Regions from separate parts of the Pseudoalteromonas marina genome, predicted to be linked through region 2. Evidence: predicted binding sites of a transcription regulator. Region 2 holds the regulator's gene; each other region holds the start of a gene.

Region 1 (8,458 bases), on a different contig from region 2:
AGGGCCGTAGTTAGGTGGAATGTAAATTTCCATCAGCGCGGTCATAGCATTAGCTGCTTGGCTTTTTTGTATCAGCGAGGTCAAATTAGCTTGCATTTTTTTTACCGGAAATCCGCGAAGACCGTCATTTGCACCAAGCTCTATAAGCACGTGTGTTGGTTGGTATTGGGTAAGTAATGCATCAAGACGGCGTAGTGCGCCGCCAGACGTTTCGCCACTAATGCTGGCGTTTACAAGTGCAATGTCGGCTTGCTCGTCATTGTACTTATCTTGTAACAATTTTACCCAGCCTTGCTCTTGTTGTAGGCCATAGGCTGCGCTTAAACTGTCACCAAGTATTAAAATCGTGTTGTCGGCTGCTGCACTCAGCGGTTTGATAACTAAAAATAAAATGAATACTAAACGAAGGATTGAATGAGTCATATGTCAGCGCTTTCTCAATTAAATATAATTCAAGTTAATGGTTTGTCTAAAATAGTAACTACCTTTGAAGGTGAGTTGCCCATCCTCAGCGACATCAGCTTTAATGTCAAGCACGGTGAGTCTGTTGCTATTGTTGGCACGTCGGGATCAGGTAAGTCTACTTTGTTGAGTTTATTAGCAGGCTTGGATACAGCGACTAATGGCGAAATATTTTTAGACGGTGAGCCGCTTCATGATTTAGACGAAGAAGCGCGTGCAGCACTTCGTGCCGCTAAAATTGGTTTTGTTTTTCAGTCTTTCATGTTGGTGCAAAGCTTAACCGCTCTCGAAAATGTAATGTTGCCTGCAGAACTAGCGGGAAAAAGTGATGCTAAGGAGCAGGCACTTGCTTTGCTTGAAAAAGTAGGCCTAAGCCACCGAACAGATCATTACCCATCTCAGCTTTCGGGTGGTGAGCAACAGCGTGTTGCTATTGCCCGTGCTTTTATTGGTACACCCAAAATTTTATTTGCCGATGAGCCTTCAGCTAACTTAGATAGTAAGAACGGCAAAATGATTGAGTCGCTGCTGTTCGACTTAAATTCTCAACATGGTACAACGCTTATTTTAGTGACGCACGATGAAGGACTCGCTCAAAAATGTGAGCATATTATTCAGATAGAAGCGGGCTTACTTGTAAAAAGTGAAGCAGAGGACGTTGCAAATGTGGGCTAAATTAGCGCTTAAATTATTTGCGCGAGAATTTCGCAGAGGTGAGCTAACGGTAATTAGTGCAGCTATTGCTTTAGCGGTATTAACTGTACTTACCTTGTCTATGGTGACAGATCGAATAGCACAAAGCATTGCACAAAAAAGCAGTGCGTTTATTGCTGCTGACCGAGTATTGGCAAGCAGCCATGCCATTGACACCGCTTTTATTGAGCGAGCTAAAAGTCAAAACTTACAAACCGCGCAAATGGTGTACTTCGACACCATGTTATTTGCTAATGACGAAATGCAATTTAGCTCGGTGAAAGCAGCATCAGACGCATACCCGTTAAAAGGGCAGCTAAAAGTAAAAAACACATTAATGGGTGAAACGGTTATTGCAAACGGCGGCCCAAACCCAGGTAATGTATGGCTCAGTGAGTCTGTTTTTTACTCGCTAAACATTGATATTGGCTCGCAAGTTGAGCTAGGTGCTGCGTTATTTAATGTTGAAAAAGTGATCGTTGAGGAGCCTGATGCGCCATTCAATGTATTTTCAAGTAGCCGTCGTGTATTAATAAATATTGCAGATGTACCAAAAACAGAGGTTGTTCAGCCTGGGAGCCGTGTTTTTTACCGTCAGCTCTATGCAGGTAGTGAAGACGACATAAACAGCTTTTATGACTGGCTAAAACCACAAATGAAAGAAAACCAACAATGGTACGGTGTTAAAGATCGTCAATCACCAATTTCAAACAGTTTAAATCGAGCAGAGAGTTTTTTATTGTTAGCGGGTTTACTAGGTATTATTTTGGCTGCAGTAGCGATTGCTGTATCAGCCAAACGATACTGCGAGCGCCAATATGACCCTGTTGCGATGATGAAAACATTGGGCGGCAGTCGCTCAATGATCCGTAAAATTTACATGCTTCACTTATTGCTTGTATGTGCAATGGCTGTGAGTATAGGTTTATTGATTGGTTACGGCTTGCAAGAAATAGCCACCGGATACCTTTCAAAAAGTATGGGAAGCGAATTGCCCATGGGTGGATTTAAGCCTTGGCTTGTAGCAATTAGTACGGGTGTAATTTGCGCCGTTATGTTTTCTATTAAACCGTTATTTGATTTGTTCGATATTCCGCCGCTTAGGGTACTGCGTCGTAATTTAGGTGACAAACTAGCGGTGAGCCGCGTGCACTTGGGTATGAGTGCATTGACCGTGTTTTTGTTAATGTGGTTATTTAGTAACAATATAAAAATAACGCTAATATTATTTATAACCACACTAACTTTAATTGGAGTGTTGTTTTTAATATCTAAACTTATATTTGGTGGTGGCCGAAAACTGGGTTTAAAACCAGGTAATAGTTGGTCATTGGCTATTGCGTCGATTCAAAAGCGTGCCAATGTAAATGCAGTTCAACTTATTAGTTTTTCGCTCGCCATTAAGCTGCTTTTGTTTTTAGTTGTGCTTAAAAATGACATGATAGCTGATTGGCAGTCGCAATTACCAAGCGATGCGCCCAATGCATTTTTAGTTAATATTACTCAAAACGACCTTGAACCAATCAATAACTACCTTGCTGAGAAAGATATTTTAGTGTCTGACTTCTACCCAACGATTCGAGGGCGCGTTAACGCGGTAAACGGTGAGTTGGTTGCACGGGAAGTATCTCTCCAAGACAATGAGAAAAAAGACGAAGAAGCGCGTTCGGGTATTGGCCGTGAGCTAAACTTAACGTGGCTTAAAGATGTACCGGCTCAAAACGAGATAATTCAAGGCGAGTGGTTTGGTGAAAACGCAGTGGCCGAGGCATCAGTTGAAGAGTCGATGTTAGAGCGCCTTGACGTTGAAATTGGCGATACACTTACCTTTTTAATTGGCGCGCAGTCGTTCGATGCTAAAATTACCAGCGTTCGTACAGTTAACTGGGCAACGCTTAAACCCAACTTCTTTATTATACTCAGCCCTGATGTACTTAAAGACTTTCCGGCGACTTATATTTCGTCTGTTAGGATAGAACCTGAGCAAAAGCGCGACTTTAGCCAACTGTTGCGCACCTATCCAACCATTACTGCAATCGATGTAGACAACTTTGTAAAGCAAATACAAACCACAATATCGCAAGTCTCACTCGCCATTGGTTTTGTACTTGCCATTGTTGTTTTGTGCGGTGCATTAGTACTCATTTCGCAAGTGCAAGCGAGCTTAGGTGAACGCATGCAAGAAATTGTAATTCTTAGAACATTAGGTGCTAAAAGCCGTTTAATTAAAAATGCGACCTTGTACGAATTTTTATTATTGGGTGGGTTAGCCGGTTTAGTTGCTGCATTTTTTAGCGACTTAGCGCTTTTGATTGTGCAGCAACAAATGTTTGAACTTACGGGCAAGCTTCATCCACATATATGGATTATAGGCCCGCTTGCTGGTGGTTTATTTGTAGCCGGGTTGGGTTATTTAATGATTGCCCGTACCCTTAAACAAAACACCCAAGGGTTAGTTCGCGCTTTAGGGTAAACTAACTATTATTGCGTTTAAAATGCTCGCTACTTATGCGAGCATTTTTGTTTTTGCTTGGTACTGGTATTTTATACAGTGCTCTGGCATTATTAGCCTAATTTACAATAAAAACAACGAGAATGTGATTTGGCCATTATTTTAGGGATCGACCCAGGATCGCGTTTGACTGGTTACGGTGTAGTTGCTCACCAAGGTGCTAAATTTACTTATTTAGGCAGTGGTTGTATAAAATTAGCCGATCATCCTTTTCCGGTACGCCTTAAAATGATTTATCAGGGCATCACTCAACTTGTTGAGCAGTTTTCGCCTGAAACGTTTGCTATAGAAAAAGTATTTATGGCTCATAATCCCGATTCTGCATTAAAACTTGGCCAAGCGCGTGGTGCTGCCATTGTGGGTGCTGCAATGGCTGATTTGCCAGTGTTTGAGTATTCGGCAAGGCAAATTAAACAAGCTGTAGTAGGCAACGGTGGTGCAGACAAAAGCCAAGTCCAGCATATGGTAAAAAATATTCTAAAATTACCAGGTACGCCTCAAGCCGATGCAGCAGATGCATTAGCAATAGCAATTTGCCATGCTCATTCAGAACAAAATTTAATTAAACTAGCGGGCAGCGCAAGCAAAACCGTTAGAGGACGCTTAAGGAAATAACAATGATAGGCCGCTTAAATGGTATTTTAGTTGAAAAACAACCCCCCGAAATTTTACTTGAAGTAAGCGGCGTGGGTTATGAAGTACAGATGCCAATGACCTGTTTTTACGACTTACCAAAAGTGGGTGAAAACACGATTGTTTATACTCATTTTGTAGTGCGTGAAGATGCGCAGTTACTGTTTGGTTTTAATAATAAAACAGAGCGCGCATTATTTAGAGAGCTTTTAAAAGCTAATGGGGTAGGGCCAAAACTCGGGCTCGCTATTTTATCGGGAATGTCGGCGCAACAGTTTGTTAGCTGTGTAAATAATGAAGATGCTACATCGCTGGTTAAATTACCGGGTGTGGGTAAAAAAACAGCTGAACGTTTAGTGCTTGAGATGAAAGACCGTCTAAAAGATTGGGGTAATGATTTATTTACACCATTTAGCGATAGCGCAGTGATAGAGCCTCACAGCGATGCATTAGTGGCTAATAATGCAGCGGATGATGCCGTTTCTGCACTTGTTGCATTAGGGTATAAATTGCCACAGGCACAAAAAGCAGTAAAATCGGTGAGTAAACCGGATATGTCTACTGAGGTTCTTATAAAAGAATCTTTAAAATCGATGTTGTGAGTAACCCATGATTGAAGCGGATCGCTTAATTGACGCGACTGAAAAAACAAATGAAGACTCGATTGACCGAGCAATTAGGCCAAAACTGTTGGCTGATTACCGAGGTCAACCGCATGTTAAGCAGCAAATGGAAATATTTATAGAAGCTGCACGCAGCCGCGATGAAGCGCTTGATCATTTATTAATATTTGGTCCGCCAGGTTTAGGAAAAACCACATTGGCGAATATTGTAGCAAACGAATTAAACGTAAATATTAAAACCACCTCAGGACCTGTACTTGAAAAAGCAGGCGATTTAGCGGCACTTCTTACAAATCTTGAAGAAGGTGATGTACTGTTTATTGACGAGATCCACAGGTTAAGCCCACAGGTTGAAGAAATACTTTACCCTGCAATGGAAGACTATCAGCTTGACATAATGATAGGTGAAGGCCCTGCTGCACGTTCTATCAAACTGGATTTGCCGCCATTTACGTTAATAGGCGCTACAACGCGTGCAGGCTCACTCACATCGCCACTACGTGACCGTTTTGGCATAGTGCAGCGTTTGGAGTTTTATTCAGTAGAGGATTTATCGCATATAGTGGGCCGGTCAGCTCATTATCTGGAGCTAGAAATGTGCGACGATGGCGCTAGTGAAATAGCTAAACGGTCACGGGGTACGCCGCGTATTGCTAACCGTTTATTGCGCCGTGTGCGAGATTATACTCAGGTTAAATCTGACGGAACTGTAAATGCAGACGTTGCCCAGCAAGCACTCGACATGATTGATGTAGATAAAAGCGGTTTTGATTATATGGATCGTAAATACTTACTAGCCATCATTGAAAAATTTATGGGTGGTCCCGTAGGGCTCGATAATTTAGCCGCTGCCATTGGTGAAGAGCGTGAAACAATAGAAGATGTTATTGAACCGTTTTTAATTCAACAAGGGTTTATTCAGCGCACACCGCGCGGACGTATTGTGTCTGACAATGCGTACCATCATTTTGGCTTGTTACCTAATAAAGACTAATTTTAAACACCTTTCCTAAACCCTTGCTAAAAATAACCGTTAGCAAGGGCACGTCCGTTTATAACGTATTTTATCTACTAAAAGTCATTTGCCTTACCATTAACTCGCCTGAATTCTGGTTAACCAACAATTCACAGAGCGTTAAGGCGTATGTGGCTATTGTGCCTTTCATAAAATTCAACTTAGTCAGTGCTGACTATGGCTGGCTAGGTTTAGTGCTAAATTTCTGGCTCAATAAACAATATTAAATGAATCTGTATATTTTGGTCTAGGCCAAATTTCAGGTAAAAAAAAGCCCGCAAATAATGCGGGCTAACAACAAGTTAAAGGAAGTAATCTGGGGGAACCATGTTTTACACTGTTAGGTTTTATCCAAATAGAGTAAAACAATGTAATACGACTTAAGATCATATTACTAAGAACAGGACATAATGAAACAGTTTCATTTAATGCGCTAGCTCGGTATGGGAGAATAATACGGAATATCTAAAAATTGTTCAAACTAGAAAATTTGTTTTTTCAGATTAAAAAAACTAATGTATTTAGTTTTGTTGTAGTTTGTAAGTTGTTCGTTAAATAACCATATATTTTATAAGTTAATGAAAAATAGTACTTAAGTATATTTTTGTATAATTGTTCGGTATTAGTTTTAGTATTCTGGTAGGTAACGTTAACGTGGTTTTGCGTGTTTATGCATTAATTTTGAATAAATGCCGTGTTTTATGATGTTTATTTATATAATTACGCAGCTGAACCTGAGTTTTTATTTTATTTGAATAAATATTTATACAACTAGGCATAAAAAACAAACAACATAGCCGATTTTTAACGTTTTTTGTTGGCTATTCATAGCAATATCGTTGTTAGTTTTAAATGGACTCGATACACTAGATGCAACTAATTGACCTTAGTTGCGGTCATAATTGCACAAATCATTACAATTGACGTATTTTGATACTATTTAGGAGTTTAATGTGGGATCAGGGCTTAATTTTTTGGATCTAATTTTAGAAGCCAGTTTGCTTGTACAATTAGTAATGTTAGGGCTAGTTGCCATGTCGGTTATGTCGTGGGCTATTATTTTTCAACGTAAAAAAGCAATCTCTGATGCGCTTTCGAATGCTAAAAAGTTTGAGCAAAAGTTTTGGTCAGGCATTGATTTAAGTAAGCTTTATAACGAAATTTCATCTCGCAGTGCTCAGTCTCATGGTATTGAGGCGTTATTTACGGCAGGCTTTAAAGAATTTGCGCGACATAAAAAAAATACATTTCAAGGCGCAAGCATAGTCATGGAAGGTACGCATCGCTCAATGCGTGTAGCACTGTCACGTGAAATCGAAAAAATTGAAAAAAGCCTATCGTTCTTGGCAACGGTTGGTTCTATAAGTCCTTACATCGGTTTATTTGGCACTGTGTGGGGTATTATGAATGCCTTTATTGCATTGGGTGAAGTAAAACAAGCCACATTACAAATGGTTGCTCCGGGCATAGCAGAGGCTCTAATTGCTACAGCAATGGGCTTATTTGCTGCAATTCCGGCTGTAATTGCTTATAACCGTTTTTCAAACAGTGTTGAAAAGCTTGAATCTCACTACATCAACTTTATGGAAGAGTTTGCTAATATTTTACACCGTCAAGCAGCTACACAAATAGAGGCACAAGCGAATGTATCATCGTAAAAAGCGCCGCCCAGTAGCAGAAATTAATGTAGTACCTTATATCGATGTAATGTTGGTGCTGCTTATTATTTTCATGGCGACTGCACCACTAATTACTCACGGTGTAAAAGTCGATTTACCAAAAATGGAAGAATCTGATTTAGTTGATACAAAAGATACACCACCAATAATTGCGTCTATTGATGCTGAGGGTAAATATTACGTCAGTGTAGGTACTGATCCAGAGGAGCCAATGGAAGCACTCGATGTAGCCGCCGTGATTAAATTGCAGTTAATGAAAAATCCAGATGTACCTGTAATGATTAAAGGTTCTGGTAAAGTTTCTTATCAAGAAGTGTTATTGCTAATGGATTTTTTGAAAAACGCAGGTGTGCCGTCAGTGGGATTGATGACCGAATCCTTTGAGGGGAATTAACTGGATGAGTAGTGCATTAGTAAAATCGGTGGTATTGCATTTAGGTTTGGGCGGATTGTTGTACGCGTCAGCTAACATTCATGCACCAACCCCTAAAGTAATGGAAGTGACGTTAAACACAGCTATACCTGAACCCGACAAAGCGGTTTCTGCGATATCGGTTGACCAAAAAATGGTTGAGCAAAAAATTGCTGAGCTACAAAAAAAAGAAAAAGATAAAAAGCGTGCTGAAGATAAGCGGATACGTGATTTAGAACGCAGGGCTGCAGATGCTCGCAAACAACGTGAATCTGAGGCTCGAAACATTAAAAAACTTGAGCGTGAACGCAAAGCTAAAGAGAAAGAAAAAGCGCAAGCTGAAGCTCAAGCAAAAAAGGCGCGTGAGATAGAGCAAAAAGAGCGTGCCAAAGCTAAGCAAGCAGAAAAGCAAAAACAAGAGGCTGAAAA
Region 2 (8,458 bases):
ACAATTGGGCTGCCTTTTAGAGCCGGAAATACGCCCGGTAGCCCTAACCCCGTAGGTTGATGACATGCTGCACAACTTGCCATGTATACTTGAGCACCCAGCTCCATTAGCTCTTCTTTAGGTAATGTTTGATCAAGTAAAGCGGCATCAGCTAAAGCTGCTTGTTGCTTAGCTTTTTTAGCATCGGCCAACCATACTTTAAAGTCAGCCTCAGATTTGGCCTCTACCACAACGGGCATAAACCCGTGATCTTTACCGCACAGCTCAGCACACTGACCTCGGTAAATACCTTCTTCGTTTATGTTGGTCCATGTTTCGTTAATAAAGCCTGGATTGGCGTCTTTTTTAACGGCAAAGTCTGGTACCCACCAAGAGTGGATAACATCATCTGAGGTCATTAAAAAACGAATTTTTTGATTAATTGGCAGTACGAGGGGTTTGTCTACCTCAAGTAGATAATTTGGGTTTTTATCAGCTAAATTAGTTATTTCATCCTGAGGAGTTGCAAGCATTGAGTAAAACTCTACATCTTCTCCCATGTATTCATAATGCCATTTCCACTGTGAACCTGTAACTTTAATTGTTAAGTCGGCTTTACTGGCATCTTCCATCGCTATTAACGTTTTTGTAGCTGGCACTGCCATAGCAATTAAAATAACAAATGGAATGGCGGTCCAAAGAATTTCTACTTTGGTGCTTTCGTGGAATTGAGCGGGAACCGCTCCTTTAGATTTGCGATGATGAATGAGTGCCCAAAGCATAATGGCAAACACTATTATCCCAATCACACAACATATAAAAAATATGGTCATGTGTAATTCGTAAACATTTTCACTTATATCTGTAACGCCTTTACGCATATTAAATTGGCTATTTGCCAAGGCTAACTGCGGAAAAACACACAATATAAGCCACAAGGTACAACTAAGTTTACCCATGTGACGACTCCTTTGATGCTGTTGCTAGTGCAAAGCGAAGAGGCATACGGCTTAAACGCCAATTCGTTATTTTTATTTTTTTATTAATGCCGTTTTATTTATAAAAATTGGCATTCACTGCGCTAGCAAAAGTTAATTGTGTGTGCTCAAAACTTAAAAGCGATGAGTATTGCCAGCGTCAGCTTATTAACAATTAGTTAATATTTAACCACCATGCAAGTTTTTTGTATTAAAAACAAACAATAAATATATAAAAAGTAGAGAGTTGGCTTAGTTGAACGTAGAAGAAAATGGCTCAAATCGAGAGGTGGTAAGGGCTAAGGATGAAATGAAAGAGTGTGAATAAAAAACAAACAAAATTTTAAAAATAAAAAAAGCGCACCAAAAAAGTGCGCTTTTTATAAAATAAGAAAGAACTACATCCAGTCCGCGTTACGAATTACACCCACTGCCAAGCCTTCAATGTTGAACGACTCAGTTTCAAGATCGACCTTAATTGGTGCAAACTCGTCATTTTCGGCATGAAGCAACACCTGACGACCCGCTTTTTCAATGCGTTTTACGGTTACATCGTCATCAACACGGGCAACCACAACTTGACCATTTTCAGCCACTTGTGTTTTATGCACAGCAAGTAAATCGCCATCCATAATGCCTATATCTTTCATACTCATACCGTTTACGCGCAGTAAAAAGTCGGCAGCTGGTTTAAACATTAATGGGTCAATTTTACAGTGGCTTTCAACATGTTCTTGCGCCAAAATAGGGGAACCTGCCGCAACTCGGCCAATAAGCGGTAAACCTAATTGTTCTGGCTCCTCTTCTTCAACAAGTTGAATTCCACGGCTTGCGCCAGGTTTCATTTTAATCACCCCTTTTTTGGCAAGGGCTTTTAAATGTTCCTCAGCGGCATTTGCACTTTTAAACCCTAACGTTTGTGCTATTTCGGCACGTGTAGGCGGCATACCAGTGTCTTTAATAAACACTTTAATTAATTCGAGTATTTGAGCTTGGCGTTTAGTTAATGGGCGCATACAACTGGTTTTCCATACAGTACATTTAACTGTGAGTATATACAGTTAAATAAAAATCGCAAATTTAAATTATCCGTTCAAATAGCTAAATTACTTCCTTACGTGTACATTTTAGAGGCTTTCTAAAATAGCCTATAAAAATAGTAACTTGCTACAATAAATTTAAGGAAATCTATATGAGTATTTGGTATCAACCCATTACATTAGCATTGTGTAAACAATTGGACGAAGGCATTAATGGCCAAGGGACGCTAATGAAAACCATGGGAATCGAAATAACAGAGATAGGCGACGATTACTTAGTAGCAACTATGCCTGCAATCCCTGCACACCATAACCCTATTGGCATGGTTCATGGCGGCGCAAACGTTGTACTCGCCGAAACCGTAGCGAGCTATGCTGCTAATTTTGTGGTTGATTTCACAAAGTTTTACTGTGTTGGGCAAGAAATAAGTGCAAGCCATTTAAAGGCTTCTCGCAATGGTACATTAACGGCAACAGCACGCGCATTTCATATTGGAAAACGAAGCTCTGTTTGGGAAATAAAAATCACAAACAGCCGCAACGAGCTGTGCTGCGTATCAAAAATGACCGCAGCCGTTGTTGAGCGAAAGGCGTAAGTTATTTTTCGAGAGGGTAAATTGTTATTTCCATACCCGCGCCAATAGCAGATATACGCAGTAGTGTATCTGCATGTAAAGCTTGATTAAAACACTTTGGCGACGTGCCTGACTCAAACCCTATATCAAACGTTCTACGTGAGCAGCTCAACCATTGCTTTAATGCATTGCGTGAACATGACTCAATAAGCTCACATATATGGTTTATTGCTTTGTCTGGTGATTTTACATCGCCAGCTACCTCAATACGTGCTAATTGACGGTATTCGTCTTTGTCATAATGTAAAATCGTTGCGACTTTTTTTAGGTCGGCCACCAGCACACTAATATCTTGTTTTGACTCAAGCTCTAGATCTACATTTAAAAATTGAATTTCCGACATTGTCTCGTATTTATCCTCTAATGGTTACCATGCAAACTTTAACGCAGTTTTACCTTTATACCAAATCAACACCCTATAAATAGACGTTTTATATGGTAATACTCTTATTTTAGAGTGCGATTGCTACTTACAATTGGCGCTATTGTGCTGAAACGCTATTTTAATGCACTAGTGCGACATTTTGTCGCACTCACCTTGCTCAACCATCGCGTAAAATGTCTTGTAAAAATAATAAGATAAACACACATGAAAAAAATTTTTAAACCAGCACGTAAACTTCATAAATGGTTGGGCTATTTATTAGGAATACAAATACTAGCTTGGTTGCTTGGCGGTTTGGTTATGAGCGCTATTCCGCTTGAAAAAGTACATGGTAAACACTTAGCAACACGCACCCTGGCTAACCCCTTTAAAAGCAGCGATTACGTCGCATCAATTGATAATATTGTTTCACAAGTAACTAATCCGACTAAGATAACCTTTGCGCATTTTTTATCTACCCCACTTATAACTGTAACCAGTGAAGGCAACCCTCAAAGTTTTAATGGCATTACTGGGCAACCATTTAAAGCCCCCAATAAACAGCAAATAATTGCTAATGCACACGCGCATTTACTTATTGATGCTCAACCAGTAAGTACCACTTTATTAGGTTTAGGGCCAAGAGAAAGCGGTTATAAAAAAGATGTATGGAAAGTACAATTTAACGATACATTTAGTACCACACTCTATTTGTCATCAGATACGGGCAAAGTGATTACTGTGCGCAGCACACTGTGGCGAATTTTCGATTTTTTTTGGATGCTGCATATTATGGATTACGATGAACGTGAAAACTTTAACAATCCTCTATTAATTAGCTTTGCTGCAACCAGTGTGCTTTTTTGTTTAACTGGCTTTTTACTGCTATTGCAAAACATAAGGATTAAACGCAGATTTAAATAAGTTTATGTTTGCCTGTTGAGCCAGTAAACTAGGGGCTCCTGTAGTTCACGTATGTGATGGATATGACCCGATTGATTTTGGCCTTACTGGCTTGCTGTGTCTGTTTTTCGGTATCAAGTAAAGACTTTACTCGCTTCTCTACTGCTAAAAAGCACTTAATAAAAACGCTACCGCACAATGCAAAAAGCCTGTATTGCGGTTGTGATATTAAAAAACAAGGTAAAAAACTAGTGCCAGATCCAACGGGTTGTGGCTATGTACCTCGTAATACATTTACCCGCTCAGGCAAAGTAAACCAGCGCGCTTTACGTATTGAATGGGAGCATATTGTATCGGCATGGGAGTTTGGGCATCAACTACAATGTTGGCAAAATGGTGGGCGGAAAAACTGCCGTAAAGTCAGCGAAAAATTTCGAAAAATGGAAGCTGATATAAATAACTTAGCCCCCGCAATTGGCGAAATAAATGCTGACCGCTCTAATTATCGTTTTGGCATGCTAGGTGGAGCCGCGACTCAATACGGCCAATGCGATGTAAAAGTAAACTTTAAGCAACGTGTTGTTGAGCCACCATTTTATGCCCGTAAAAAAATTGCCGACGCCTATGCTTACATGCAAAAAACCTATGGTTTAAAAATTTCAAAGCAACAACAAAAACTTTTTAATGCGTGGCAAAAGCAAGACCTAGCACTAAAAAGCACTATACAAAAAATGTAATGATATTCCCGCTAATAAGCGAACTTAAAATACTGCTTTACCAATAAAAAATGACACAATTATTTACATAAAGAAAAAGCAAAACGTTGAATAAATAATCAGGTGTTGTAGTATTTTAAACAACTTATTTACAGGAAGTACCGAATATGTTTAAAAACAACACTCTATCGCTTGCAATTATTAGCGCGCTCTCAGTTTTTGCTTTAACAGGTTGTGGTGGAGGCGGAGGTAGCAACACTACACCAGCGCCTGTCACGCCACCTACAAGTAGCACACCGACATGGACTGCCGGTGTATTTGAACCTTCAGACGAACTCAAAAACTTTTGCGAAAACCCACGTACAGGTAACGACCCGTTTAATAATAATGAGCCTTACCCTGACCAAGCTGGCTCAGCCTTATACGAAAAACTATGGCTTCGCTCATGGAGCGACGAAACATACCTGTGGTATGACGAAATAGCCGATAACGACCCTGAATCGTTCGATACCGTGGCTGACTATTTTGCTCAACTAAAAACCGAAGAGCTAACCGATTCAGGCGCTAAAAAAGATAACTTTCATTTTTCAGAACCCTCTGAAGATTACTTCCAAGAAGCACAATCGGGCGTTACCTCTGGTTATGGTATTAACTGGGCATTTATTGGTGATTCAGCCGATAGAATTTTACGTGTTGCTTACCTTGAAGATGACTCACCAGCTAGCCAAATTGGCTTTCAACGAGGCGATACCGTACTTGAAGTTGATGGCGTAAGCATTAATACCAATACCCAAGCAGGGATTGATACTTTAAACGAAGGCTTATTTAGCCCAACCAACGGTGATTCACATACAATTGTTGTTCGCAGTAACGACGGCACGGAAAAAACATTTAACGTCACAGCGGGTAACATTGAGCAAACGCCTGTTCAAAATGTAAAAACGATTGTAACAAGCAATAACACGCGCGTTGGTTATATGCAGTTTAATAGTCATATAGGTATTGCCCAAGAAGGCCTAATTGATGCAGTAAATAAATTTAGAACCGATAACGTAGACGAACTCGTTATTGATTTTAGATACAACGGCGGCGGTTTATTAGCGCTGTCTGCGCAGCTAGCGTATATGGTGGCAGGAAGTGCCAATGTACAAAACCGCTTTTACTATCAAACGCAACAAAATGATAAACAGCCTGTCGATTCTCCATTTCCGTTTATTGACGAAGAAATAGATTACTCAACGTTTTTTAGTACTGGCGATAAATTACCTGATTTAAACTTATCTAAAGTGTATGTACTAAGTACATCAGGTACCTGTTCAGCCTCTGAAGCATTTATTAATGGCTTAAAGGGAATAGATGCAGAGGTGGTACTTATTGGCGACACAACCTGTGGTAAACCATACGGATTTACGCCTACACACAACTGTGGAACAACCTACTACACCATTCAATTTAGTGGCGTTAACAGTAAAGGCTTTGGCGAATATGCCGCAGGCTTTACCCCAACACCAACACCACAATTTAATGCCGATGTACAAGGGTGTGTTGTTAGTGATGACTTTGATAATCAACTTGGTGATAGCAACGAAAGGTTACTATCTACAGCACTTTTTCATATAGATAATAACGGCGCATGCCCAATTACAACAACAGTCGCTAATAGTAAAGTAGATGTACCAAGCTTTGCTGCTACGAGCGAAAAACTGCAGCCTTTAAACGCACCAAACGATCTTACCCGCGGTAACATGGATCTAACATGGCCTACGTTGTCTGAGGAGCAATAATGGTAAAGTTACTGACGGTACTCACTGTATTAATAAGTGTAGGGGGATGTAATAGTATGAGTAATGCCGTTGCAAAGCCTGCGCTATTAACAGAGGTTAACCCAGGCGTTATAACTGTGCTGCAACAGGCAATTATAAAAGCTAAAGGCGGTAAGCTTGTTACACTGGCCGACACCGTTTTTACCAAACGCAGTGAGTTATTACTAAGCCATGGAAATAGTAAAGATCCCAATGGCATGCCCATTATGGGCGCGCATAATATCAAGTCAGAAAAGTTTGTTTTGCAAATTATTGGCGAGCAATGCGTGCTGTATTACCCTAAAAAAGATCTCACTATTGAGCTTAAAAACGTAAGTTGTAAAGCACAGTAATTTAATAACGAAAAAGGCTTACAACTTATTGTTGTGCGCCTTTTTATTGTAAAACTATAAAAAATGCTGATTGCCAAAAAATAACTCGATCGGGAACCCTTCAGTTTTTTATTTAGCAAGTTTATTAAAATGCGCCTTTAATAAGCCTGCAAAAGCTTGTACTTTCGCGGTGCGATGCACTAAATGATGGGTCACTAACCACACATCGGTGGGCCAATTTAATTCACTATGTAGCACAGGAACCAAATCGCTATATTGCGCTGCTACATCATGTTGTAAACCACCAATCCCTAAGCCTTTAATAATCGCGCGTGTAGCCTCGGCAGTTTCTGATACACGTAATTTGATTTGCGATGCAGGAATGTTTTCGTCTGCCCAAGCAAAATAAGGTACGCGCGCATTATATCCCGCCACTCCTGATACAAAATTATGCTGCAATAAATCACCTAATGATTTAGGCATACCATGCTTTGTAATGTAACGTTTGTTAGCATACAAACCCGATGTAAGCTTTGCTAAGTGCTGAGCAATGTAATCCCCTTCATCAGGTTTAGGGCCTGCACGAAGCGCAATATGTGCTTGCCCGTGATCGAGCCGCAAGCGTTTTTGCTCCAAAATAACTTCAAGCTGCACTTGTGGGTGTAATGCCTGAAATTGCTCACATACATCACCCATAACATCAATAAACCCACTCACCGTAGTAAGTAATAAACTTCCGCGTAAAGTACTGTCGGCAGCGGCAATATCGTTATGTAGCTGTTCGAGCGAGGTATCTATAGTTTGCGCTGTCGCAAATAATTTAGCGCCAATTTCAGTTACCTTGTAACCACGAGCATGGCGATGAAACAAGCGGGTATCTAGGTTTTTTTCAAGGCTGTTAATTCGTCTTAACACAGTGCTGTGGTGCACATTAAGTGCCTCTGCTGCAGCTGTAAGTGTGCCAAGCCGCGCCACTTCAAAGGCCACTTTTACGTCTTGCCAGTCATCAAATTTAATTGCCATGCGCTCTGCCTTTAACTTGTGTGCATATATGCACATAAGTGTTGCGTTTATTTGGGTTTTCTACAAGTAAAAGTTTGCTACATTAGGTATGTAACTTAAAACATAAAAAGGCCAAACTCATGTCAGCACCAAAAATTATCGCGCTTGCGGGCAGCTTACGTAAAGAAAGCTTTAATCAAAAACTTATTAATGAAGCAGCACGTTTTGCTCTGCAAACAGGTGCTGAAGTAGAAGTTATTCAGTTAAACGAGTTAGATATTCCACTATTTAACGAAGATATTGAAGCACAAGGCACACCCGCTGATGCACAACGTTTAAAAGACAAACTTCGCTCTGCAGATGGTATTTTACTGGCAAGCCCAGAGTATAACGGCTCGATCACTGCGCCGTTAAAAAACGCTATAGACTGGGCTTCACGCACTGAGCAAGGTGCAGTACCGGCGTTTCGTAATAAAGTTGTGGCCTTATTTGCTACTTCACCGGGTGGATTAGGAGGTTTACGCGGTTTAAACCACGTACGTGATATTTTAAGCGGCATTGGTTCGTTAGTGCTTGCCGACCAACTTGCTGTACCGTCTGCGTTTTCTGTTTTTGATGACAATGGCCAAATTAGCGACCCAGAAATAGCTGATAAAGTATCTTCGCTTGCTCATCAATTAGTCAGTGTTGCAAGCAAATTAAAGTAAC
Region 3 (8,458 bases), on a different contig from region 2:
AGGAACCAGTAGTGAGTCATTAGCATTACCAAGTAACGACAAACAGCTTGTTGCGCTAATTCAAGGGATTAAAAAATTACGTGTGATCCTACGTTCTGAACACACTAAGGGCCGTGTTAATAGCCAGGTATTTACAGGCGAAGACAAACTACTTGAGAAATTGCAGCTTAAAATAAATATAGAAAGCCAAATTAAACGCGGTATTTCGGCACGTTCTGCGAGTATGGTTGGCTCTGCTAGACAATATTTTGAAAAAGCCTACGCAACGCTTAGTGCAGTGCCTTATTCAGACGAATATGTAAATGCTAAACGTCAAGAAGTGGAACGTTACTTAGAGGAAATTAGCGTCGAGCTAAAAGCATCTAACGCAAGCGCCCTAAAAAAGAAAAACGAGCAAGAACAAGACGATTTAGATGTGCTGTTTGCTCCAAAAAAGAAATGGTAACAGCAGCTTTCCACTGAATAATAAAAAAAGCCCATACTGTGCATGGGCTTTTTTAGCATTAAATTTTATAACCGAGAGTTTAGCTTCCCCAACAGGGATAAATCACATAACGTCGCTGGTAGTTATATATCAAAACAAAACTTTGTTATTTATGATAAAAACGCGAATTTAACAATAAATAACACTGTTAATATCCATACACTAATTGTTATTTCACTGCGTTTACCACAAAGCAACTTAACCGCCGTATATGAAATAAAACCAAGCGCAATACCATGCGCAATTGAAAACGTAAGCGGCGTCATTAACAGCACAACGGCTACTGGAATAGCGTCAGTCATATCGTCCCAGTCCACAAACTTTAGGTTTTGTAACATAAGTACAGCAACATATAAGATTGCGCCCGCTGTTGCATAAGCTGGTACCATATTAGCTAACGGTGCAAAGAACATCATTAGCAAAAAGCAGCAACCAACTACCACTGCAGTTAAACCTGTACGCCCACCAACAGATACACCCGCCACTGACTCTATATATGATGTGGTTGTTGAGGTACCTAACATTGCACCTGCAATGGTAGCTGAGCTATCGGCACTGAGTGCACGTCCTAAGCGTGGCATGTTTCCTTTTTCATCTGCAAGACCAGCCTTTTGCGTTACGGCTACAAGAGTACCTGACGTGTCAAACAAATCGACAAACAAAAATGCAAAAATAACACTAAGCATTGAAAGTTCTAAAGCAGCAGCAAAATCCAACTGCATAAAAGTAGGTAAAATTGAAGGCGGTGCAGCAATAATTCCTTGGTATTCAACTAAACCTAAACCAAGTGAAATAGCTGTAACCGATAAAATACTGATCAACACTCCACTTTTAAAATCACGATATAACAATGCCGCAATAATAAAAAAGCTAAATATAGCCAGTAACGGTCCCGCAGATGTTATGTCACCCAGCTGCACAAATGTAGCGGGGCTTGCCACAATAATACCTGCATTTTTAAGTGCTATTAAGGCTAAAAACGCGCCAATGCCTGTCGCAATAGCCCGTTTTAACACTAATGGAATGGCATTTATTATCCATTCTCTAACCTTAAATAAACTTAATAATAAAAATATACAACCCGACATAAATACTGCGCCCAACGCAGCTTCCCAGGTGTATCCCATACCTAATACAACGCCATACGTAAAAAAGGCGTTTAACCCCATGCCAGGTGCTAAAGCTAATGGGTAATTGGCCCATAACCCCATAATAAAACAACCTATTGCAGCAGCAATACAAGTAGCAACAAAAGCAGCACCTTGATCCATTCCCGCTTCTGCTAACATCGCAGGGTTCACGAATACAATGTAAACCATTGTGATAAAAGTAGTCATTCCGGCGATGCATTCTCGACGAACCGTGGACCCATTTTCGTTAATTTTAAATAAAGCTTCTAACATAATGAACTTAAGACAATAAAAAGTAGCGAGATTTTATCATAAAAAGTATATTTTTCAGGACATTTTACCTTGCGATATACTAAACTATTGAAGTAGTTAACTATACCGAATGACAGCATATGATAAAAACCACACCAACAGGTTATGATTTAGAACAACAATTAGACAACATTTTGTCTTTTGTGACACAGCCAGGCGATACTAATTCGTCGCCTGAAAATGATAGCTCTCAACAAAGTACGCTTAATAAGGCGCTATATTATTTAAAAAATAACCAGCCTGCTTTAGCTGCAAAGTGGATGCGTTTATCGGCAATGTCTGGTGATCATCGAGGGCAATTTTATTTAGGCTTATTTTTTGTAAAAGGCCAAGGTGTTCCACAAAGTGTATTTCATGGAGTCGCTTGGCTTAGCTTATCGAGTAGCCAGGGTCATGAGCCAGCTACAGCTGCGCTTGCTGATTTGAGAAAATATATAGAAACAAAGCGTTTTAAGGATGCACAATGTTATGCGGCCAGTTTATATGAACAAATTCATCAATTACAATATGCCCATTTAATTCCCCCTGCTCCTTAGAAAAAGTCCGAAACTTAGCTCGTAAAAGTACTGTATACAGTACAGAGCTATAATTTAAATTTATAAAAAACGTAAGCAAACCTTTTTAACCTGTATAAAAAACACTCACCCACTAACATTCCAATTTAAATAAAAGCGATAAATATCAACAACATAAATATTAAAATACATATCCTTAAAAATAGAATATAAATTTGTATAAAAAAATAGCAAAAAAACACTTGCGCCATAACACTGTATAAACTACTGTATACATGTACTGTATATAAACCCAGTGAGCGAGATGATATGTTACAGCCTATAACCGTAAGAACAGTAAAAAGCTATCAGCAAGACGAACTATCTGATTGTGTTAACGTGATTCAAATTGAAGATGATATATCGGCAACGTTTGAGCTGTTAAAGGTGCTACACCAGTATAATAGTTTAAATGCTTGGACTTTATTAATCGCACCAGACCATGTTCCTAGTAAAGCTTTGCTTGATTCATGTTCAATAGACACAAGTAAACTATTAGTCATTAGGCAAAAACATTTAGTAAATTTAGAATATGTACTGCGTAGCGCACTGCATAATGGTAACTTTGCAGCGGTCATTACATGGACTGATATGTTAAACAATCAGTTATTGAGCAACTTATCGCTTAACTTAAGTAACACAAAAACAAAGTTATACTGTTTTACTAAAAATTCTGACGTACTTGATATACCTTACATACAGCAAGCTTGCTAAAATGATGTTTTAAATCTTATGTAACAATTATGAATTATTTAAATAACAACACTTGCTTTTGTGGAAACCAAAAAAATTACGAAGATTGCTGTGAACCACTGCTATTAGGTGATAAACAAGCAGAAACACCCGAGCAGTTAATGCGCTCTAGGTATACAGCTTACGTACAAAAAAATGCTAAATACGTATACCAAACATATGCAAGTGAAAAGCAAGCTGAAAACCCTGTAAATGAAATTAAAGAATTTGCGACCAGTTGTCGATTTGTAAGCTTATCTGTTATTGAAACAAACAGCGATGAAAATAAAGGGGTCGTTGAGTTTAAAGCTACCTATTTTTATCAAAACCTATATTGTGTGTTACATGAGCGCTCTCAATTTATAAAAGAGCAACACCAGTGGCGATATCTCGATGGTATTATATTTCCGGTCGCTGATATGAAAGTTGGCAGGAATGATGATTGCCCTTGTGGCAGCGCAAAAAAATACAAAAAATGCCATAGCGCGTAATCCCCTCTTTTTAAGTGAAGTACATTATTTACTTCACTCCGTTGCTAATTAAATACTCACATTTAATGCATGGCTTCGTAAATTTATTAAACACAACTCCCTTTATAACCTTTTAGATTTAGTACTAACTCTATTAATGAAGTGGTTAATATTGAGGGAAAAGGTAGCATTAATAACAATTTAACAGTTAAAGCCCTAAAACGATGAAAAACACTTTGAACTAGCTCAAAAGAAAAAAGCTTGAAGGTAATCTATAGGCATAAAAAATGGGCCAATGGCCCATTTAAATAATTTGATATGCACAAATATTACTCGTCGTTATCAAGGTCTAGCTGTTGACGCTGTGCAGGTTTTGCCAATATTTCTAAGTAAAAAGACATCAATTCTTGCTTTTCAATATCGCTAATACAGTTGCTGATTTCAGCTACATGAACCACTTGCGCATCTTCAACCGTTTTACCAAACTTACAGTCAAATGCCCAGTAATCTGCATCTTCTGGTAGAGTTTTGTTGCGCTCTCTTTTCAAATATTTTTTCACTTCATGCTTTGCAGCATCAACCATACGAGGGTATTTGATTTTCTCGTGATTTAGCGTGAATGTTTTCTTCATTACGTTCCTAATTACCTTGGTTTAATGATAACGGCATTCATGTCATACCATTTGTAGCCATTATAGCAATTGCATTTAATTTTTGGATGCTTTTTTTACATTAAATCAATTTTTAGTCAATTCGGATTTGGTGCAGTCGTAAAATTTAATCAGTGATGGGTAGTGTAACTAGACACTATTTGATGAAATCATAAATTATGCCATCGTCAAATGTAATGGTTCACGCTGATTTACGTCTGTTAGAACGTCATAAAAGCCTGCGACATCCATTTTTGGATTATCTATTTCTATTTCGTCTTTTTGTAAACGTCTTCGCACAGCAAGTTCACAATTATCTATAATGGGTAGGGGTATGTGGTTTACATCATCTCTAATCGAAAAGGGCTCAGGGTTTAAACACTGATTTAGCTTTATATCGGCCATGCCTTTATTCTCACCAACCAAAGACAAACGCTGTGCATTAAACTGCCCAATTAGCATATTAAATTCACTGGGTGCTAATGGCTGCTTTGGTCCTGCTCCTAATTGCTCTCTTAACTGCGCTTCTTGAGTTGTGTTTTCTTCAATTTCAGTTTTAGGTAAATGAAATTGACTAAAATCTAAAGCATCTTGTGAAAGCATTGCCAACAGCAATGAAAATTCACCACGGCGGTCTGCATGTACACTTTGGTTTAACCGAGTACTTAATTGCTGCTCTGTGATTAACAAATCATCGATTTGCATAGACTTTAGCCGATTGGAATGAGTAATGAATATTTATCGGCTTTATTTAAATTTTCTTTAGCTTTTTTCTTTACTTAAAGGCACATTTTGCTATTATCAGCGCCGTTGCATTGGAGGGGTTCCCGAGCGGCCAAAGGGATCAGACTGTAAATCTGACGGCTCAGCCTTCGCTGGTTCGAATCCAGCTCCCTCCACCACTTTTCTTACCGCTAAGTTAAGTGGGGCCAAATGTAACAAAAATAGTGTGGAGGGGTTCCCGAGCGGCCAAAGGGATCAGACTGTAAATCTGACGGCTCAGCCTTCGCTGGTTCGAATCCAGCTCCCTCCACCACTTCTTCTATATTCCTATATTCCTATATTCCTATATTCCTATATTCCTATATTCCTATATTCCTATATTCCTATATTCCTATATTCCTATATTCCTATATTCCTATATTCCTATATTCCTATATTCCTATATTCCTATATTCCTATATTCCTATATTCCTATATTCCTATATTCCTATATTCCTATATTCCTATATTCCTATATTCCTATATTCCTATATTCCTATATTCCTATATTCCTATATTCCTATATTCCTATATTCCTATATTCCTATATTCCTATATTCCTATATTCCTATATTCCTATATTCCTATATTCCTATATTCCTATATTCCTATATTCCTATATTCCTATATTCCTATATTCCTATATTCCTATATTCCTATATTCCTATATTCCTATATTCCTATATTCCTATATTCCTATATTCCTATATTCCTATATTCCTATATTCCTATATTCCTATATTCCTATATTCCTATATTCCTATATTCCTATATTCCTATATTCCTATATTCCTATATTCCTATATTCCTATATTCCTATATTCCTATATTCCTATATTCAAATTAGCTTAAAACACCCACTGTAAACTTGTTCCGTTTGCTTTTAGCCAATCTGATGCAATTTTATGATCAGGAAAGAATGCCTCTACTCTAGCCCAAAAGTGCTTACTGTGGTTTAAATGCTGCAAATGAGCAAGTTCATGCACTATTACATAATCAATCACGGCGTGAGGAGCCCCGATTAAGTGCAAGTTAAAAGTTAGCTCTCGCCTGCTGTTGCAACTCCCCCAACGGCGTTTATATATCGCAATACTTAACTTTTGAGGCAATTCTTCTTTCATTATTTTGCAATAATAGCTAATACGCATTTCAATATACGCCGCCAACTTCTCTTCTAAATACTGTTTAATCAAACTTTCGTATTTACCGTTGTGATTTTTTACTCTAGTAGAGTGTGTTACCAACAAAACATTATTGTGTTCTTGAATATCAGATAATGAACTTTCTAAAAAACTTAATTTAACCCACTCAGAAAACATCTTAATTTTATTATGGATAAGGGGATACTGCTTAGTATCGACTGCATTAAGCTGCTTTTTTAATTGTGCTTCAATCCAGGGTTGCTTTTCAAGTAACCAACTATCGATTTGTTTTTGGGCAACAAAATGGGGAGCATATACAGTAACACCTTGATCATGTACCTTTATAGCGACTGTTTTTCTTCGTTTACTTTTTTTTAGCTGGTAATCAAACACTACTTTTTTCTCATTAACCTAATTTTAAGTATTCACTACAAAAATTTATATGCTAATTTGATGTAACCCCATGTTGGTTATCATCTGTGTTATTCATATGATAGCAAAATATTTTTCTATCAGTTTGCATAAAATAAATATAAAAAATAATAACTTGAAAACTATACGTTAAAAAATTGAAACAAACTCATTTTTTATACCGCTCTAGTTAATTAAGTATTTATTTATATGATGAATATATTAAACTGGCTACCTAAAGACTAATTTTTGAGCCAATATGCTATCTGCATTTTTTATTACAGACCACGACCCTAGCCTAGTAGTTAACGGCGTTTACGACCCTCTTTTAGTATCTATATCTGTTTTAATAGCAATATTCGCTTCTTTTTTTACAACCCGATTGATTGATTTAGCCAAAGAAACAAAATTTCATAATTATGAACGCCTAGCAAAATTTACTGCCGCTGCTATATTTTCAGCCGGGATTTGGAGTATGCACTTTATCGGTATGCTGGCCTTCTCGCTCTGCACAAATATTAAATACGACCCAACAATAACTATATTGTCTTTTCTTCCTGCTTTTTTTGCTTGCCTATTTGCAATTGCTATTTTAATTAACAATAAAGCGAGCTTCAAAATACTTGGTTTATGTTCTGTATTATTAGGCGCAGGCATTGGCACAATGCATTATAGCGGCATGGCCGCTATGGAGTTGGCTCCTTTATTACGCTACGACCCACTTATGTTTGTTTTATCAATATTTGTCGCAATAGCACTTTCTTTTATTGCTCTTTATAGTCGATTTAACTTAGATAAATTTTTCCCTAAATTAACGCCTCTACAAAGCCGCACCATAAGCGCAATTATTTTGGGCCTTGCTGTTGCAGGAATGCACTATATGGGCATGGCAGCAACCCGTTTTGTTGCAACTTCGCCACTGCTATTCGATGATGTTAACGCATCCGCCGGTCTTACATTTGTCGCAATTGCTGTTGCTACAGCAACGGTTGCTATTACAAGCGTCGTGGCGGTTATTAACGGAATGGTTCGTTATAAAATGTTGCTAGAAGAAAAGTCTGCCGATGAGTCTCGTCTGAATGCCATACTCGAAACAGCCATCGATGCCATAGTAACGATTGATCACAGAGGGCATATTTTAAGTTTTAATGCCTCAGCCACACATATTTTTGGCTGGCAAGAACATGAAGTAAAAAACAAAAATATAAAAATGTTAATGGATGAAAAGCTCGCTAAGCATCACGATGAATACCTCTCTAATGCAAAAGATGTTAACTCAAACAAGGTGCTCGGTGTAAACCGTGAAATTTTTGCAAAACACAAAGAAGGCCATCTTTTTCCTATTAGAATAGGCATTGGCGAAGTTAACCAGCCAGGACAAACTCCATTATATGTTGGCTATATCACTGATTTAACCGAACAACGTGAATTACAACGTAGCCTTGTTGAAAAAGAGCAAAAATACCGTTCTTTAATAAATAATATGCCGGGTGCTGTATTTAGATGTAGGCTAGATGATAATTGGAGTATGTTATTCATAAGTCCAAGTATTTTAGAGTTAACAGGTTATCAATCAAATGAATTTACCGAGCATTGCTTAGAGTTTAACGACCTTATTTTAAAAACTGACCAACAGGCAGTAAAAGATGCAGTAACTACTGCAGTTAAAGAAAAGCGCCAATATTCTATCGAATATAGAATTCGTCATAGAAATGGTAAAGTTTTATGGTTATTAGACCAAGGTAGTTTTTACTTTAATAATAAAGACGAAGCTCAGTGGATAGATGGCGTGTTTGTTGATATCACCGAGC

The links. The regulator LexA, encoded in region 2, represses DNA repair genes until DNA is damaged. The targets are predictions, from matches to a motif close to TACTGTATNNNNATACAGTA.
Region 1: a site for LexA is predicted at 3,690-3,709, ahead of ruvC (crossover junction endodeoxyribonuclease RuvC). Genes of this name have one in related genera too.
Region 3: a site for LexA is predicted at 2,707-2,726, ahead of PMAN_RS04930 (SulA-like leucine-rich domain-containing protein). Genes of this name have one in related genera too.

The regions. Positions count from the first base shown of each region.
Region 1 is NZ_AHCB03000005.1:1,891,102-1,899,559, reverse strand. It holds gene PMAN_RS08740 (arylesterase) at 1-423, opposite strand, end outside; gene PMAN_RS08735 (ABC transporter ATP-binding protein) at 424-1,137, shown strand; gene PMAN_RS08730 (ABC transporter permease) at 1,127-3,628, shown strand; gene ruvC (crossover junction endodeoxyribonuclease RuvC) at 3,758-4,282, shown strand; gene ruvA (Holliday junction branch migration protein RuvA) at 4,285-4,902, shown strand; gene ruvB (Holliday junction branch migration DNA helicase RuvB) at 4,910-5,917, shown strand; gene tolQ (protein TolQ) at 6,892-7,596, shown strand; gene tolR (protein TolR) at 7,583-8,011, shown strand; gene tolA (cell envelope integrity protein TolA) at 8,016-8,458, shown strand, end outside.
Region 2 is NZ_AHCB03000010.1:100,684-109,141, reverse strand. It holds gene coxB (cytochrome c oxidase subunit II) at 1-938, opposite strand, end outside; gene lexA (transcriptional repressor LexA) at 1,355-1,972, opposite strand; gene PMAN_RS14930 (PaaI family thioesterase) at 2,149-2,592, shown strand; gene PMAN_RS14925 (hypothetical protein) at 2,594-2,974, opposite strand; gene PMAN_RS14920 (membrane protein) at 3,221-3,919, shown strand; gene PMAN_RS14915 (endonuclease) at 3,982-4,635, shown strand; gene PMAN_RS14910 (S41 family peptidase) at 4,782-6,398, shown strand; gene PMAN_RS14905 (hypothetical protein) at 6,398-6,769, shown strand; gene PMAN_RS14900 (LysR family transcriptional regulator) at 6,878-7,771, opposite strand; gene PMAN_RS14895 (NADPH-dependent FMN reductase) at 7,891-8,457, shown strand.
Region 3 is NZ_AHCB03000005.1:1,027,149-1,035,606, reverse strand. It holds gene PMAN_RS04945 (hypothetical protein) at 1-445, shown strand, start outside; gene PMAN_RS04940 (NCS2 family permease) at 595-1,887, opposite strand; gene PMAN_RS04935 (tetratricopeptide repeat protein) at 2,007-2,462, shown strand; gene PMAN_RS04930 (SulA-like leucine-rich domain-containing protein) at 2,751-3,194, shown strand; gene PMAN_RS04925 (YchJ family protein) at 3,224-3,703, shown strand; gene PMAN_RS04920 (DUF6172 family protein) at 4,012-4,314, opposite strand; gene PMAN_RS04915 (VC2046/SO_2500 family protein) at 4,510-5,037, opposite strand; tRNA gene PMAN_RS04910 (tRNA-Tyr) at 5,150-5,234, shown strand; tRNA gene PMAN_RS04905 (tRNA-Tyr) at 5,284-5,368, shown strand; gene PMAN_RS04900 (M48 family metallopeptidase) at 5,943-6,629, opposite strand; gene PMAN_RS04895 (MHYT domain-containing protein) at 6,907-8,458, shown strand, end outside.